Regions from separate parts of the Microlunatus aurantiacus genome, predicted to be linked through region 2. Evidence: predicted binding sites of a transcription regulator. Region 2 holds the regulator's gene; the other holds the start of a gene.

Region 1 (8,082 bases), on a different contig from region 2:
CAGCACCCACTGGAAGAACGGCTCGGCGACCACCGGCCACGCATCAGCCACCCCGAACCGCTCGCCGATCTGCGCCACGTCCTCGGCGGTGGTGGCGGGGGTGATCCGGTCGACCATCCCGTTGGGGAAGGCCACCTCGGTCTCGATCCAGGCGGCCAGACCCGGGTCCAGTGCGCGGGCGTAGGAGGTGAGGGCCCGCCGGGCCACCTCGCCGTTGCCCGGGATGTTGTCGCAGGACATCAGGGTGAAGGCCCCGACGCCGCGGTCGCGGCGGCGGCGCAGTCCCTCCACCACCAACCCGAACGTGGTGGCCGGCGGCGCCTCGCCGGTGAGGTCGGCGGCCACCGCCGGGTTGGTGAGATCGAACGCCCCCGTCGTGGGCGAGAAGTTGTAGCCCCCCTCGGTCACCGTCAGCGACACGATCCGGGTCGCCGGGTCGGCCAGGCGCTCGAGCACCGCCTCCGGATCGTCCGGGGCGAACAGGTACGCCGCGATGGAGCCGATCACCCGAGCCGACCAGGACCCGTCGGGCGACTTCTCGACCAGGGTGTAGCAGCCGTCCTGGGCGGCCATCACCTGCTGCATCCGACGGTCGCCCGGCAGCAGACCGATGCCGCAGATCCCCCACTCGTACGCCTGCCCCTGCCGCAGCAACCGGTCGACCGCCAGCGCCTGGTGAGCCCGGTGGAAGCCGCCCACGCCGATGTGCACGATGCCGATCTCGATCCGCGAGCGGTCGTAGTCGGGCAGCTGCACGTCGGGGGTGGCGGTGGCGAACGCGTCATCAGCACTCATCCACGGCACGGTAGTCCTCCGCCTTCGGGTGCCCGCACTCCCCCAGGACCCGCACTCCCCCACGTCCGGGGGTGCCGGGGCCCGTGGCAGAGTGGGAGCCGACGTCGGCGGGACGCCATCTTCGGCCTCTGTTCCCGGGGCCGTCCCACTCAACGAGGAGGATCGATGACTGAATCGACGCAGCCCAGCGAGGGCACCGACGAGCTCGAGGGTCCGGCCGACGGCGGCGCCAACGGCGTGCCCGGCATGCACGACGGCGGAGCCGACGGTGGCGCCGACAGCGGAGCCGAAGGCCCGGCCGACGGTGGCGCCGGCGGCGTGCCCGGCCAGCACGACGGCGGAGCCGATGGCGGCGCCGACAGCGGAGCCGAAGGCCCGGCCGACGGTGGCGCCAGCGGTGTCCCCGGCCAGCACGACGGCGGAGCCGATGGTGGCGCTGACGGTGGCGCCGACGGCGGGGCTGATGGCGGCGCAGACGGCAGCGTCTAGCCCGCAGACCCCGGCGCTCGCGCGCCTGATCGGGATCGACGTCGAGGAGTTCGCCCGGGAGTACTGGGGCCGGCAGGCCCTGCTGACCCCGGCCGGAGCCGCCACCACCGGCTCCGGGTTCGCCGATCTCCTCGACGCCGATGCCGTCGACGAGCTGGTCTCGGAGCGGGGGCTGCGGACACCGTTCCTGCGGGTCGCCCGCGACGGCTCGACGCTGGCCGATGCCAGCTTCACCGCGCCGGGCGGCGTGGGTGCGTCCATCGGCGACCAGGTGAGCGACGACCAGCTCGTCCGCCTGTTCGCCGACGGGGCGACCATGGTTCTGCAGGCCCTGCACCGCGTCTGGCCCCCGGTGCTCGCGTTCACCCAGCAGCTGGCCGCCGACCTCGGCCATCCTGTCCAGGCGAACGCCTACGTGACGCCGCCGCAGAACCAGGGGTTCAGCAACCACTACGACGTGCACGACGTCTTCGTGCTGCAGGTCACCGGCGAGAAGCGCTGGGTCATCCACGCCCCGGTGCACGCTTCGCCGCTCCGGCACCAGCCCTGGACCGATCGGCGCCGCTCGGTGGAGCGCCGTGCCGCCGAGACTCCCCTGATCGACACGGTCCTGCGGCCGGGCGACGTGCTCTATCTCCCGCGCGGCTTCCTGCACGCCGCGACCGCGCTCGGCGGGGTCAGCACCCACCTCACGCTGGGCGTGCACACCTGGACCCGCTACGGCGTGGCCGAGCAGCTGATCCAGCACGCGTTGCGGACGGTGGCGGGCGACCCGGAGGCCCGCAGCTCACTCCCGCTCGGCGTCGACGTGGCCGACCCCACCGCGCTGGTCGCCGAGGTCGAGCTGGTGCGCGAGAAGCTCGTCGACGCGCTCGAGAACACCGAGATCGACGCCGTCGCCGCCGCCTTCGCGCCGCTGGCCCGCGCGGGCCAGCGAGCCGCACCGGTGGGCCCCCTGCGTCAGCTGCGCGCCGCCGACGAGCTCACCGACGACACCCCCGTGACGGTGCGGGCTCATCTGGCCGGCACGCTGCACGAACGACCCGACGGCGGGCTCACGATCTCCGGCCGCGGGGGGCAGACCACCGTGACCGCCGCCGAGCGCGAAGCGTTCCTCGACTGGTGGAAGATCGGCAGTGGCACGGCCGGCGAGCTCGGGATCGGTTTGGCGCGCCGTCTGCTCCTGACCGGGCTGGCCGTCGCCGGGTGACGACGCCGACCTTCCGCTGCGCCGACGCTGCCCGGGAACGTCGCGACCCTCCGGTGGGCACCGCTCCCCTCGCGTCGTCCTTCCTGCTGATCGAGCATCCCGGACCGTGGCGCTTCGACGCACTGACCGGCGCCGGCTGGTCGACCGAGGTGGTGGCCGCGTTGACCGCGGCCATTCGCGCGAGCCGGAGCCGGCTGCTCCTCATCCGTCGGCCGGGTCGGCGGGTTCCCTCCGACCGCCGGAGCTGGGCCGTCACCCGGGTCGGTGGGACGACCACCTGGGGCAGCTGGCGACGGGAGGATGACCTGCTCGTCGCCGCAGACACCCTGGCGGGCGCGAGTTCTGCGGCTGGCGCGGTGTCCGAGGACCCGCTGCTGCTGGTCTGCGCGCACGGTCAGCACGACACCTGCTGCGCGCTCCGAGGTCGTCCGGTGGCCGCCGCCCTCGCCGCTCACTGGCCCGAGGCCACCTGGGAGTGCAGCCACGTCGGCGGTGACCGCTTCGCCGCGAACCTGGTGACGCTGCCGGACGGCACCTACTACGGCGATCTCGACGCCGGGTCCGCCGTCGACGTGGTGCGCGGCCACCTCGACGGGCGGCTCGCTGCGAACCATCTCCGGGGGTCGGTCCGCTGGCCCCCGCCGGCCCAGGCCGCCATCGGTGAGATCCACCGCCGGCACGGTCCGTACGGTCCCGGTGACGTGCGCGCCGACGGCTGGTCGACCCCTGAGCCGGGCCGCTGGCGGGTCGCAGCCTCGGCCTCGGATGGACGTCGCTGGCAGGTGGAGGTGTGGTCCCGCCGCCGCGAGGCCGCCCGGCTCACCTGCGCGGCCACGCAGGACACCTTCGCCATGACGTACGAGGTCGCTGGCGTCGAGGCGATGGATCCCGTGGGTAGGTGAGATCACGATTGTGTGAGATCACGATTGCGTAACGCCTCCGGGAGGCCGGAAGTCGAATCGTTGCGGGCCTCCGCAACTCCGCACAACGGTTTGCGCCTCAGATAGCCGGGGTATGCGCTTGCCGACTGTGCCGCGCCTGTGAACAGGCTTGCCGAGAGATTTGTGCGCGACGGACCGGAAACCCAGAAGACCTGCGCGAATCGACCCTCCGTGTGGCACGCTTAGCCCTGGCTGCTTGTCCCGGGGGCACGACGGCCACACCACCTGACGACACACCCGCCTCACCCGCTGGACTGTTGTCATCCACCACGCGGGTCAGGGGCGCCACCGGCACCCCGGGGGAGAAGTGAAGTGAGGAACGGGGCCATGAAGCGACTGCTGACCACCCTGCTGGTCGCGATCTGCGGCGCAGGATTGATGGGCACCTATCTGGTGCCGACGGCGCAGGCCGCGCCCTACACACCCAAGACCGGGGTGGTGTTCAACAACGCCGCGGGGAACAAGACCGCCGAGCGTCGGGCCCAGACGGTCTTGGACAAGACCATCTCCGCTGTCCCGGGCTGCAACCCGGCGGCCGGTTGCAAGCAACGACAGACGATCACCATGGCGATGTACCTGTTCAGCCAGAAGTCGACAGCTGACCGCCTCATCGCCGCCCACAAGCGAGGCGTCAACGTGCACTTCCTGGTAGACAACGGCGCCGAAGGCGCCCAGCTCAAGCGCCTGAGGAAGGCCCTGGGCACCAGCAAGAAGAACCGCAGTTACGTGGTGACCTGCAGCCGCGGTGGCTGCATGTCGAACTACCCGTACGCCACCATCCACGGCAAGTACTACTTGTTCTCCCAGGTGGGCGCAGCCAAGAACGTGTCGATCATCAGCTCGGCCAACCCCCACCGAGTCAACATCTACAACAGCTTCAACAACTCGCACACGATCGTCGAGGGAAGCAAGCCCGACCTCTACAACCGGCTGATGACCTACTTCAACGACATGACGACAAACCGTCAGGACCACCTCTACGGAAACAACAAGAACACGACGAACGGTCCGTTCACGCTGTACATCTACCCGCAGAGGCGCATCGTGGGCGGAAAGCAGTATCCGATCATCCAGTACCTGGACGTACTCAACACGGTGCAGTGCAGGACCACGCTGGGCAGCGGCGGTCGAACGGTGGTGCGGATGAACATGTGGGGCTTCACCAACCCGCGGATGGACGTGGCCAAGAAGCTGTGGTCGCTGCACAACGCCGGCTGCAAGGTCGACGTCACCCTCAACCGGGGCCGCGCGAGCCGGACGATCATGCGCCAGCTGCTCGCGAAATCCTCGCGCTACGGCCAGATGGTGGTCGAGGACGCCTGGCGGGACACCAACCGCAACGACTACGGCGAGCAGTACACCCACCACAAGTCCCTCATCATCAACGGCCGCTTGAAGCTCGACGGCAAGGTCGTGGATCAGCGCGTGGTCTGGACCGGGTCGCAGAACCTGACCAGCAACGGCTCGCTGTACAACGACGACATGGTCCTGCGGGTCGTCGGCACCGGCTACTACAACGCTTACAGCGCGAACTTCAGCTACATCCAGAAGAAGTCGAAGCGGCTGCGCTCCACCCCGCCGCCGATCGTGCTGAAGAGCAAGCGTGAGGACGCACGCTCGCTGACGCCCGACCAGAACGTCGAGCGCCAGGCCGAGCTCAACGAAGGCGGTTAGGCCTTCCCAGCTCCACACCTCACCGACGCCCGGTGACCCCTCGCGGGTCGCCGGGCGTTCGTGCGTCACCGACCGGAGCCAGGACACTCGCCCAGGTAATCGCTCATGTGTTTGAATGCACGCATGCGCTGGGATGCCCAACGACTCGAGAACGTGGACGATGCCGCCTCACCCCTGCCCGGCCTGCCGTCGGTGGCTAACCTCGTGCGGTCCGTCCAGACTCCCGAGTTCGCCGGTCTGACGTTCCACGAGGTGCTCGCCAAGTCCGCGCTCAACCAGGTCCCGTCCGCTGCTGCGGTGCCGTTCTCGTGGACCGTCAACCCGTACCGCGGTTGCAGCCACGCCTGCACCTACTGCTTCGCCCGGCGCACCCACAGCTATCTTCAGCTGGGCACCGGCACCGACTTCGACACCCAGATCGTGGTCAAGATCAACGTCGTCGAGCGGTTGCGCCAGGAGCTGGCCCGGGCATCCTGGCGCCACGAACCCGTGGCGCTGGGCACCAACACCGATCCCTACCAGCGGGCCGAGGGTCGCTACCGGCTGATGCCGGGGATCGTCCGCGCGCTGGCGGACTCCGGGACCCCGTTCTCCATCCTGACCAAGGGCACCACCCTGCGGCGCGACCTGTCGCTGCTGACAGCCCTGGCCGACCGGGTGCCGATCGGGATCGGGATCTCGCTGGCCCTGCTCGACGACGAGCTCCACGACGTCATCGAGGCGGGGACCCCGGGCCCGCGCGCTCGACTCTCTCTGATCCGGGCGATCGCCGACGCCGGACTCCCCTGCCAGGTCCTGGTCGCCCCGGTGCTCCCCCTGCTCACCGACAGCGACGCACAGCTCGACGCGCTGCTGGGACGGATCGCGAGCGCCGGCGCCACCAGCGCCACCGTCTTCGCCCTGCATCTGCGACCGGGCGCGCGGGAGTGGTTCTGGGCGTTCCTGGGACGTCACCGGCCCGCGCTGATCGAGCCGTACCAGGAGCTCTACGGTCAGGGCAGCTACGTGCTGCGGTCGTACGCCTCCTATCTCGCCCGCCGAGCAGCACCGCTGCTGCGCCGCCACGGACTGGCCGGACCGCAGGTGCTGCGGCTGCCGACGCCACCGCCGACTGCGACACAGCCCGCGCAGGCGACCCTCTTCTGACCGCGGGCGACGACGTGTCGGCGCCGGGACGTAGGGTCAGGGGGTGAGCAAGCTGGACGCCCAGAGGGCGATGCGCGAAGCCCGGTACGCCGCCCGGAACAGCAGCGGTCCGACCCGCCGGGAGGCAGCCGCGGGCGAGGCCGGAACTGCATCGCCGGCACGCGAGCCCGAGACCTCGACGAAGCACAAGCGGACCCCGAAGGCGGCGTCGGAGGCGGCAACAGCGCCCACCGACCAGGGTCAGCTGTGCGGTCACACCTCCATGAACGGCCGCAGCTGCACCCGGCCGGCCGGGCACAGCGAGAAGAGCCACCGCTATGGCTGAGGGGTGCGCGTCGGGTCGGGATCGGCGGTGACCGACGACCCGGCCCCTGCGACATCAGCTGTGTGCTGCTCCACGGTGAGCAGGGCAGCTCCCAACGCGACCCGCTGACCGGCGGAGACGGCCACGGCACTGACCACCCCGGCGAAGGGCGCGCGCACCGCGAGCTCCATCTTCATCGCCTCCACCGTGGCCAGGATCTGGTCGGCTGCCACCTCCTCCCCCACCGTCACCCGGACGTCGACGACGACACTCGGCATCGGCGCCGTCAGCAGCCCGTCCGCCCGGGTCGCGGCGTCCTCGCCGTCCGGGCGCGGGCGGGAGAACACGAATCGCTGGCCGTGCCAGGCGACCTCGACGTCATCGGGGCCGACCAGGACGGCCGCCGCCCCGTCCGACACGGCCCCGTCCGAAACGGCCGCTTCCGCCCCGGTCCGGCCCGCCCCGGCCCCGCGATGATCCGGCGGCACCTCGACGCGCACGTCCGCCGCCGGGTCGTGCGGGTCGGCCAGCGCCACGATGGTCGGGGCGGGCGGAGCGCCGAGACGCCAGCCGTCCGCCCGGAAGGCCCCGGCGCCGGCCCGCTCCCCGATCTGCGCGGCGAGGGCCCCGGCCGCAACCCGGCGGGCGTCGCCGCCGTCCGGGCGGGTCAACGGGGTCCGGTCCAGCCAGGCGACGTCGATCGAGGCGTCGACGTAGCGGGGATGACTCGCCAGCTCGCGCAGGAACCCGGCGTTGGTGGTCAGCCCGAGGATGGCGGTGTCGTCCAGAGCCGCCACCAGCCGACGCCGGGCCGTCTCCCGGTCCGGCCCGACGGCGATGATCTTGCCGAGCATCGGGTCGAAGTCGGTGGTGACGCTTTGCCCGCTGTCCAGGGCCTGGTCGACCCGGATCCCCGGTCCCGAGGGCCATCGGACCAGGCCGGCGGTGCCGGCCTGCGGCAGGAAGCCCCCGTACGGGTCCTCCGCGTAGACCCGGGCCTCGATGGCGTGCCCGTGCGGGCCGAGGTCGCCGACGTCGAGAGTCAGCGGCTGACCGGCCGCCACCCGCAGCTGCTGCTCCACCAGGTCGAGGTCGCCGCAGATGGCCTCGGTGACGGGGTGCTCGACCTGCAGACGGGTGTTCATCTCCAGCAGGGAGAAGGCCCCGATGTCGGCATCCAGCAGGAACTCGACGGTGCCGGCGTTGACGTAGCCGACTGCCGCGGCCAGGGCGATCGCAGCGTCGGTGATCGCGGTCCGGGTGCCGGCCGGCAGGCCGGGCGCGGGGGCTTCCTCCATCACCTTCTGGTGTCGACGCTGGGCTGAGCAGTCCCGCTCGTGCAGAGCCAGCACCCGTCCGTGGGCATCGGCCAGGATCTGCACCTCGATGTGCCGACCGCGCTCGACGTAGCGCTCGATCAGCAGGGTGTCATCGCCGAAGGCGGCGGCCGCCTCCCGGCCGGCGGCCGCGAGCGCCTCGGGCAGCTCGGCCGCGGACCGGACGATCCGCATGCCCTTGCCCCC
Region 2 (8,082 bases):
CGCAGGGCGGGTCGTGCTTCGTGGAGAAGTCCCGGGAGGTGGCCCGGGCGGCCGAGCTCGTGGTCACCAACCACGCGCTGCTCGCCATCGACGCCATGCACGGCGGGACGGCCCTGCCCGAGCACCAGGCCGTGGTGATCGACGAGGCCCATGAGCTGACGGCCCGGGTGACCGGCGCGGCCTCGGCCGAGCTGAGTCCCGGCATCGTCGACCGGGTCGGCCGGCGGGCCCTGGGCTGGTTGGACGACGACGACCTGGCCACGGAGCTGCTGACGTCGGCGGACACGCTCAAGGACGCCCTGGAGGAGACCCCGCTGGAGCGGGTGGAGGACGCGAACCTCCCCGTGGTCGCCGCCTTCGAGGCCATCCGGTCGGTGACCCGGAGGGTGGTGACCGCCCTGGGCAGCGGCACCGACAAGAACGAGCCCGAGTGCCGGCAGGCGGCGGCCGCGGTCAAGGAGGTGTTCGACGTCGCCGAACGGATGGCGGCTCTGAGCGAGCACGACGTGGTCTGGGTGGCCGATCGCGAGCGGAGCGGCCGCGAGGCGCGGGTCGCACCGCTGACCGTGGCCGGGCTGATGCGGTCCCGGGTCTTCGGCGAGCACACCACGGTGCTCACCTCGGCCACGCTGAAGCTGGGTGGGGACTTCACCGGAGTGGCTGCGTCGGTCGGGTTGCGCGAGGACGAGCGCGTCCGGGACACCGCGGCGGCGCCGCCGCGCACCGAGGACGACGAGCGCCAGCCGTGGCTCGGCATCGACGTCGGCTCGCCGTTCTCGTACGAGAAGCAGGGCATCCTCTACCTCGCCCGGCGGATGCCGCAGCCGGGTCGAGACGGGATCAGCGAGGCCGTGCTGGAGGAGGTCGCCGAGCTGGTCTGGGCCGCCGGTGGCCGCACGTTGGGGTTGTTCTCCTCCCGCCGAGCAGCCGAGACCGCCGCCGTGCACGTCCGCAAGCAGCTGCCCAAGCTGAAGATCCTCTGCCAGGGGGACGCCCAGCTGTCGGAGCTGACCCGACGCTTCGTGGCCGAGGAGGAGTCCTCGCTGTTCGGGACGCTGTCGCTCTGGCAGGGCATCGACGTGCCGGGATCCACCTGCCGGCTGGTCATCATCGACCGGATCCCGTTCCCCCGACCGGACGAGCCGCTCACCGTGGCCCGCCAGCGGGCCGTCGCCGAGGCGGGCGGCAACGGGTTCATGGCGGTGGCCGCCAGCCACGCGGCGCTGCTGCTGGCCCAGGGGTCCGGACGGCTGATCCGACGGGTGAGCGACCGCGGGGTGGTCGCCGTCCTCGACCCGCGCCTGGTCACGGCCCGCTACGGCTCGTACCTGCGCTCCTCGATGCCGCCGATGTGGACCACGAGCGACCGGGAGACCGCGATCGGCGCGCTCCGGCGGCTGGACGAGACCGACTGACGAGCCGATCCGCCCCGGTGGTGGCGGCTGTAACACACGTGTGTGAGGCTCCCGGTATGGAGCACTCCTACGATTTCGACCTCGCGGTGATCGGCTCGGGCCCGGGCGGTCAGAAGGCGGCCATCATGGCGGCGAAGCTCGGCAAGCGGGTCTGTGTCATCGACGGGAAGCAGATGGTCGGCGGCGTCTGCGTCAACACCGGCACGATCCCGTCCAAGACGCTGCGCGAGGCCGTCCTCTACCTGACCGGGATGCAGCAGCGCGACATGTACGGCGCCAGCTACCGGGTCAAGAACGAGATCACCATCAGTGACCTGCTGAGCCGGCTCCAGCACGTGATCGGCCGCGAGATCGAGGTGATCCGCAACCAGCTGCTGCGCAACCACATCGAGCTGATGGCCGGCAGCGCGTCCTTCCTGGACCCCCACACCCTGTCGATCGACGGCGACGACCTGTCGACCATGCGGACGCTGACCGCCGCCAAGATCGTCGTGGCCACCGGCACCACGCCGGCCCGTCCGAAGTCCATCGACTTCGACGGCGTACGGGTGCTGGACTCCGACCAGATCCTGACCCTGGAGAGGGTGCCCGACTCGTTGGTGGTCGTCGGGGCCGGCGTCATCGGCGCCGAGTACGCGTCCATCTTCGCCGCCCTCGGCACCCGGGTCACCCTGGTCGAGAAGCGCGCCCAGATGCTCGACTTCTGCGACCAGGAGATCGTGGAGTCGTTGAAGTTCCACCTGCGTGACCTGTCCATGTCCTTCCGCTTCGGTGAGGAGGTGGCCTCGGTGGAGAGCTCCGGCCACGGGACGGTGACCACGCTCGCCTCGGGCAAGCGGATCGCCGCCGAGGTGGTGATGTACTCCGCCGGACGGCAGGGCAACACGGACGCGCTCGACCTGGGGATGGCGGGACTCGAGGCCGACGACCGCGGCCGGTTGGTGGTCGACGACACGTACGCGACAGCAGTTCCCCACATCTACGCGGTCGGCGACGTGATCGGCTTCCCGGCGCTGGCCGCGACCTCCATGGACCAGGGGCGGCTGGCGGCCGCGTACGCGTTCGGCGAGACCGTCAACGAGCTGCACCACCTGCAGCCCATCGGCATCTACTCCATCCCCGAGATCTCCTACTGCGGCCGCAGCGAGGTCGAGCTCACCAAGGACGCGGTCCCGTTCGAGGTCGGGATCTCCCGCTACCGCGAGCTGGCCCGCGGACAGATCATCGGCGACTCGTACGGGATGCTGAAGCTGATCGTGCACGCCGACACCCGGGAGATCCTCGGGGTGCACGTGTTCGGGACCAACGCCACCGAGCTGGTGCACATCGGACAGGCGGTGATGGGCTGCGGCGGCACCGTCGACTACCTGGTCAACACGGTCTTCAACTACCCGACGCTCTCGGAGGCCTACAAGGTCGCCGCGCTCGACGTGGCCAACAAGCTCCGAGCCGTCGCCCGCTTCACGAACCAGATGACGACCAACGAGCCCAGCTTGTTGTGAGGGCGGTCGCCGGCGCTACAGCCGGCGCAGGACCGCCACGACCTTGCCCAGGATCGACGCGTGGTTGCCGTCGATCGGGTCGTACGCAGGGTTGTGCGGCATCAGCCAGACCTGGTCGTCGGTGCGCTTGAAGGTCTTGACCGTGGCCTCGTCGTTCAGCAGGGCGGCCACGATGTCGCCGTTGATCGCCGTGGGCTGCTGACGCACGACCACCCAGTCCCCGTCGCAGATGGCGGCGTCGATCATGGAGTCGCCCCGGACCTCGAGCAGGAACACGGTGCCCTCGCCGACGAGCTGACGTGGGAGGGCGAACACGTCCTCCACCCGCTCCTCGGCCAGGATCGGACCGCCGGCCGCGATCCGCCCGATCACCGGCACGTGCACCGGCTCCGGGTAGGCGTCGTTGATGCCCGTCTCGTCGACCTCGACCTCGACCTCGGCCCGGGTGGGCGACAGCGGCCGCACCCTGGCCGCGTCGTTCGCCCCGGGAAGCAGGACCTCCAGCGCCCGTGGGCGGTTCGGGTCTCGACGCAGGAAGCCCTTGCCCTCCAGCACCTTCAGCTGGTGGGCGACGCTGGACGAGGACGCCAGCCCGACCGCGTCGCCCATCTCCCGGATGCTCGGCGGGTAGCCACGGGTCTCGACCGTCTCCTTGATCATCTCCAGGATCCGACGCTGCCGCAGCGTGAGGCCGTCGACACCGGCCGGGCCGTCGGGCAGCGTCGACACCTGACCCGTCTCGCCCAGCTGGGCGGCGACCTCGCTCGCTCGCGGGCGACCGCGCTTGCGCTGCGGCGTGGGGGGCTGCTCGTCCTTCGTGTTCGCCATGAGCAGCACTCTAGGGAAGGTCCGGCAGCCAATCAAACATCTGTTCGAGCGTGTCGTGACCGGGCTGCGGCGTCGCTGTGTCCGTGACCCCGGGCCCCCCGGACGACTGTCAGACCCTCCTGGTCGACTCTCACACCGGCCCGGGGGCGCGACGAACCAGAAGTGTCAGTGGCGGCGGGCAGGATCACGACCGAGAAGTTTTTCGAAAAGCCTTGCCAATCTCCTGAGGGCCGGGTAAGAATTCAAACAGGCGTTCTATCGAATGTCCGTTCGAGGTAGGAGGAAGCAATGACCCAGCTCCTGGTGGACCGGACCATGGTCGACGGGTGCGGCGAGATCGCACCGGCGGCCGTGCCGGCGACCCCGGCACCGCGGGCGCGACGCACTCCTGCTCGACAGCAGCCGGGACGCCAGGTGCGTCCGGGCCGGTCCCGGCGTGGATCGGGTCGCTCGTCCGTGCCGACCCTCCGGCCGGCAGCCTTCTGGGTGGCGCCGGACTCGGCGCGGCGTTCCGGAGCTGTCCGCTCCTGCACGCCTGCGGCGCCAGTGCTGGCCGAGGTCGCGGTCTCCCGCCCGACCTGGCGGTTGACCGATCGCGGTGTGGCGGTGGTCCTGGTGGTGGGGCTGATGATCATGGTCGCTGCGCTCACCGTGGTCGGTCTGACGGCGATGTCGGTGACCGGTGAAGGCCACCAGGTGAGCGTGTCCGCGGGTCTGCCCCGCTGAGGCCTGGTTCGTGCCGGGTTCGAGCCGGCCGCGATCGACCGGCCGGGATCGACCGGCCGCTCAGGGCGCGTCGCGCGGAGCCAGGTGTGCCCAGCAGCCGGGGTCGGTCCGGAGCACGTCGCGCAGTGACTGCGGGCTCCGTCCGGTGACCTGTTCGACCGTGTCGCTGACGGTCGCCACCTCGCCGTTGGCGATGGCCTGGTAGGAGCTGACCCAGCCTGTCACCTCGAAGTCGGGGGCGCCGTAGCCGCGGCGCGAGGCGTAGGCCTCGTCCTCGGACTCGGGGATGTAGCGCACCTCTCGACCGCTCACCGAGCTCAGCTCCGCGGCGACCTCGGTGAGTGTGAGTGCGGCGGGTCCCGTCACGTCCAGGGTCGCCCCCTGCCACCGCGCCTCCACCAGCACCCGGGCGGCGACGGCGGCCACGTCGTCATGGCTGACGGCCGCCACGGCGCCGTCCCCGGCGGGCCCGCGGATGACGCCGTCGTCGCCGGCCAGTCCCGCCAGAGCGCTGAGGTAGAGCGAGTCGCGCAGGAAGACGTGGTCCAGTCCGCTGCTCGCGATCAGCTGCTCGGTGTGGAAGTGGTCCCGGGCGAAGGTGAACGTGGCCTCGGGTGCCGCGCCCTGGAAGGAGAGGTAGACGATCTTTCGCACCCCGGCGTCGCCGGCGGCTTCGACCATCGCCCGGTGCTCGCCGACCCGGTCGGGGGACTCCCGCCCGCTGACCAGCAGCATCGTGTCGCAGCCACGGAGCCCGGCCCGGGCCCCGTCGCCGTCGGTGTAACCGGCGAAGACCGCGACCTCGGCGCCCAGCTGCGGCGCCCGCGTCGCGTCACGCACGAGCAGTCGAAGAGGTTGGTCCTGCTCGGCCAGCAGCCGGGCCACCCGGGAGCCGATGGCACCTGTGGCGCCGGTGAGAGCGATCATGACCCAGCACCGTACGGGTGGTGGCCGGGCGCGTGGTCGTCGGGCCGGCCGGACGCTGGTCCGGGGTCGACCGTTCGCGGGTGGTCGATCACCACCGTGGTCATCAGCAGGTCGGCGAAGGTCTGCCGCTTCGCGTGCCACAACGGCCAGAGGTAGCCGACGTACGCGATGCCGTCCAGGAGGTGGAGGAGATCGCGCAGGAACGCGTTCGCCGCACCCAGCGGCTGTCCGTTCACCTCGGCGACGAGGGCGGTCTGCAGCACCCGCTTGCCCAGTGACTGACCGGTGCGTCCCGCGGTGCGCCAGCGGTTCCACCACAGCCAGCCGAGAGCGGGCAGCAGGAGCACGAGCCCGCCGACCATCCACAGCAGCGCGGGCCGCAGCTGGTCGGTGAGCGGGGCCTGCGCCAGCGGCACGGAGCCGCGGGTGGTCAGCTGCCCGACGCCGACGTAGAAGAGCCAGTACCCGATCCAGAACGGGACGGCGGCCAGAGAGAGGGGTGCGACGTCGATCACGAACGCACCCACGCGGCGGCCCCAGTGCGCGTACGGGTAGACCGGCACCGGTGGCACCCAGGCCGGTGGCGCCGGCGCCGGCGCTGGAGACGGCTGCTGGTAGCTGCTCATGGCGGCTCCTCTTCTGGCAACCCGCGCGAGTGTAGGCCAGGCCCGGAGACCCCCGGACAGAACCGGCACCGGGCACAATGGCCGGGTGTCCACCGTCCGAGCCAGTGAGCGACGCCCGTTCCAGGCGGTCGGCGGGTTGAGGTGGCTGGCCGGCTACGCCGCCTTCGGGCTCGGCATCGCCACGCTGTACGCGACCACCGGCGTCGGCTTCCCGTGCCCCTTCCGAGCACTGACCGGCTGGGAGTGCCCGTTCTGTGGCGGCACCCGACTGGGCGCGGCGCTGTTGCACGGCGAGGTCGGTGCCGCCTTCGCGTTCAACCCGGTGGTCTTCATCAGTCTCGTGCTCGGCGTGGTCGTCGGCGCGGTGTGGGTCGTCGAGGCCCTCGGCGGGCCCCGGGTCCGCCCCCCGGCGACCTGGTCGAAGAACGCTCGCCGGGTCCGCCCGGCGACCTGGTGGGTGTGGGCGGGTGCGGCGGCGGCGCTCTACGTGGTGCTGCGCAACCTGCTCTGACTTCGCACACGCGCACTCGCGCAGTGGAGCAGCGAGTGACGACAACCCCGTGGCGAGCGCCCGCGCAGCGGAGCGCTCGGTTCTGACTGGACCGAGGAGTCGCGAACACGCTTTTCGTTCGCGGTGACGAGGGAAGTCAGAGCCCTTCGGCGCGTAGTGGAGCAGCGAGAGACGAACACCCCCCGTCGCGAGCGACCGCGCAGCGGAGCGCCCGGTTCTGACTGGACTGAGGAGTCGCGAACACGCTTTTCGTTCGCGGTGACGAGGGAAGTCAGAACCATTCGGCGCGCAGTGGAGCAGCGAGTGACGAACACACTGTCAGACCCCTTGCGCATACTGGATCTCAGTCGTACGGTATCTACATCTAGTAGTTACACCCGTGTGTTTCGTCCACAGTTAGTGGTCAGTTACCCACAGCGATCCACAGCCCCACCCACAAGCTATCCCCAGATCTGTCCCCAGGTCGTCCGCGAGAGGAGTCGAGATGCACTGCCCGTACTGTCGGCACACCGACTCCAAGGTGCTCGACTCCCGCGTGGCCGACGAGGGCGCGAGCATCCGCCGGCGGCGCCAGTGCCCCGCGTGCGAGCGACGTTTCACCACCACCGAGCAGATGCAGCTCGTCGTGGTCAAGCGCAGCGGGGTCGTCGAGCCGTTCAACCGCGACAAGGCGGTGTCCGGGGTCCGGAAGGCCTGCAAGGGCCGCCCGGTCACCGAGGACCAACTCGCTCGGCTGGGTCAGCTGGTGGAGGACTCGATCCGTGCCTCGGGTCAGCCGGAGATCCCGGCCGACGAGGTGGGGGTCGCCATCCTGGGCCCGCTCCGCGACCTCGATCAGGTGGCCTACCTGCGGTTCGCGAGCGTCTACCGGCAGTACGACTCGGTCGACGACTTCGAGGCCGAGATCGCGCTGCTCCGCGCGGAGTCGGAGCCCCTCGGCATCGAGCCCCTCGTCCCGGACCGGGTTGGTGACAGCCGGGTGAGCACCTTCGTCCCCCACAAGCGGAGTCCGGGTCGGGTCACCCCGCCCTGACCTCGCACCACCCGAGAGCCGGTTTCCCCTCAGCCGCTCTCACACCCCCATGACCCCGGGACGGGGTCCGCGCAGCAGGGGAAGGCTCGCGCGGACCTCGTCCCGGCTCCAGCAGGACATGTCAGAAAGGCAGTCAATGACCGAGACCACCCGCGCCACCAACGGCCGCTCCGATAAGCGGAACGGCCGGGCCCGCAGCAGCGCGCTGCGGCTCGCACCCGTGTTCAGCACGCCCGGCGTCCATCCGTACGACGAGGTGACCTGGGAGCGGCGCGACGTCGTCCAGACCAACTGGAAGACCGGCGAGGTGGTCTTCGAGCAGAAGGCCGTCGAGTTCCCGAGCACCTGGAGCGTCAACGCCTCCACGATCGTCACCACCAAGTACTTCCGCGGCGCCCTGGGCTCCGACGTCCGGGAGACCAGCCTGCGCCAGCTCATCGACCGGGTGGTGAAGACCTACCGCAAGGCCGGCGAGGACTTCGACTACTTCGTCGACGGTGACACCGCTGAGGTC

The links. The regulator LexA, encoded in region 2, represses DNA repair genes until DNA is damaged. The targets are predictions, from matches to a motif close to TCGAACANNTGTTCGA.
Region 1: ABD714_RS03725 (Rv2578c family radical SAM protein) is a predicted target of LexA. The motif match lies at 5,209-5,224, and genes of this name have one in related genera.

What each region holds. Positions count from the first base shown of each region.
Region 1 covers NZ_BAAAYX010000002.1:763,661-771,742, reverse strand. Annotated here, with positions in the region: gene ABD714_RS03750 (mannitol dehydrogenase family protein) at 1-795, opposite strand, end outside; gene ABD714_RS03745 (hypothetical protein) at 961-1,284, shown strand; gene ABD714_RS03740 (cupin domain-containing protein) at 1,223-2,494, shown strand; gene ABD714_RS03735 (ferredoxin family protein) at 2,491-3,396, shown strand; gene ABD714_RS03730 (phospholipase D-like domain-containing protein) at 3,763-5,109, shown strand; gene ABD714_RS03725 (Rv2578c family radical SAM protein) at 5,233-6,255, shown strand; gene ABD714_RS03720 (hypothetical protein) at 6,299-6,580, shown strand; gene ABD714_RS03715 (acetyl/propionyl/methylcrotonyl-CoA carboxylase subunit alpha) at 6,571-8,082, opposite strand, start outside.
Region 2 covers NZ_BAAAYX010000003.1:395,433-403,514, reverse strand. Annotated here, with positions in the region: gene ABD714_RS07445 (ATP-dependent DNA helicase) at 1-1,415, shown strand, start outside; gene sthA (Si-specific NAD(P)(+) transhydrogenase) at 1,472-2,917, shown strand; gene lexA (transcriptional repressor LexA) at 2,933-3,745, opposite strand; gene ABD714_RS07430 (hypothetical protein) at 4,034-4,471, shown strand; gene ABD714_RS07425 (SDR family oxidoreductase) at 4,532-5,398, opposite strand; gene ABD714_RS07420 (RDD family protein) at 5,395-6,024, opposite strand; gene ABD714_RS07415 (DUF2752 domain-containing protein) at 6,110-6,535, shown strand; gene nrdR (transcriptional regulator NrdR) at 7,020-7,568, shown strand; gene ABD714_RS07405 (vitamin B12-dependent ribonucleotide reductase) at 7,705-8,082, shown strand, end outside.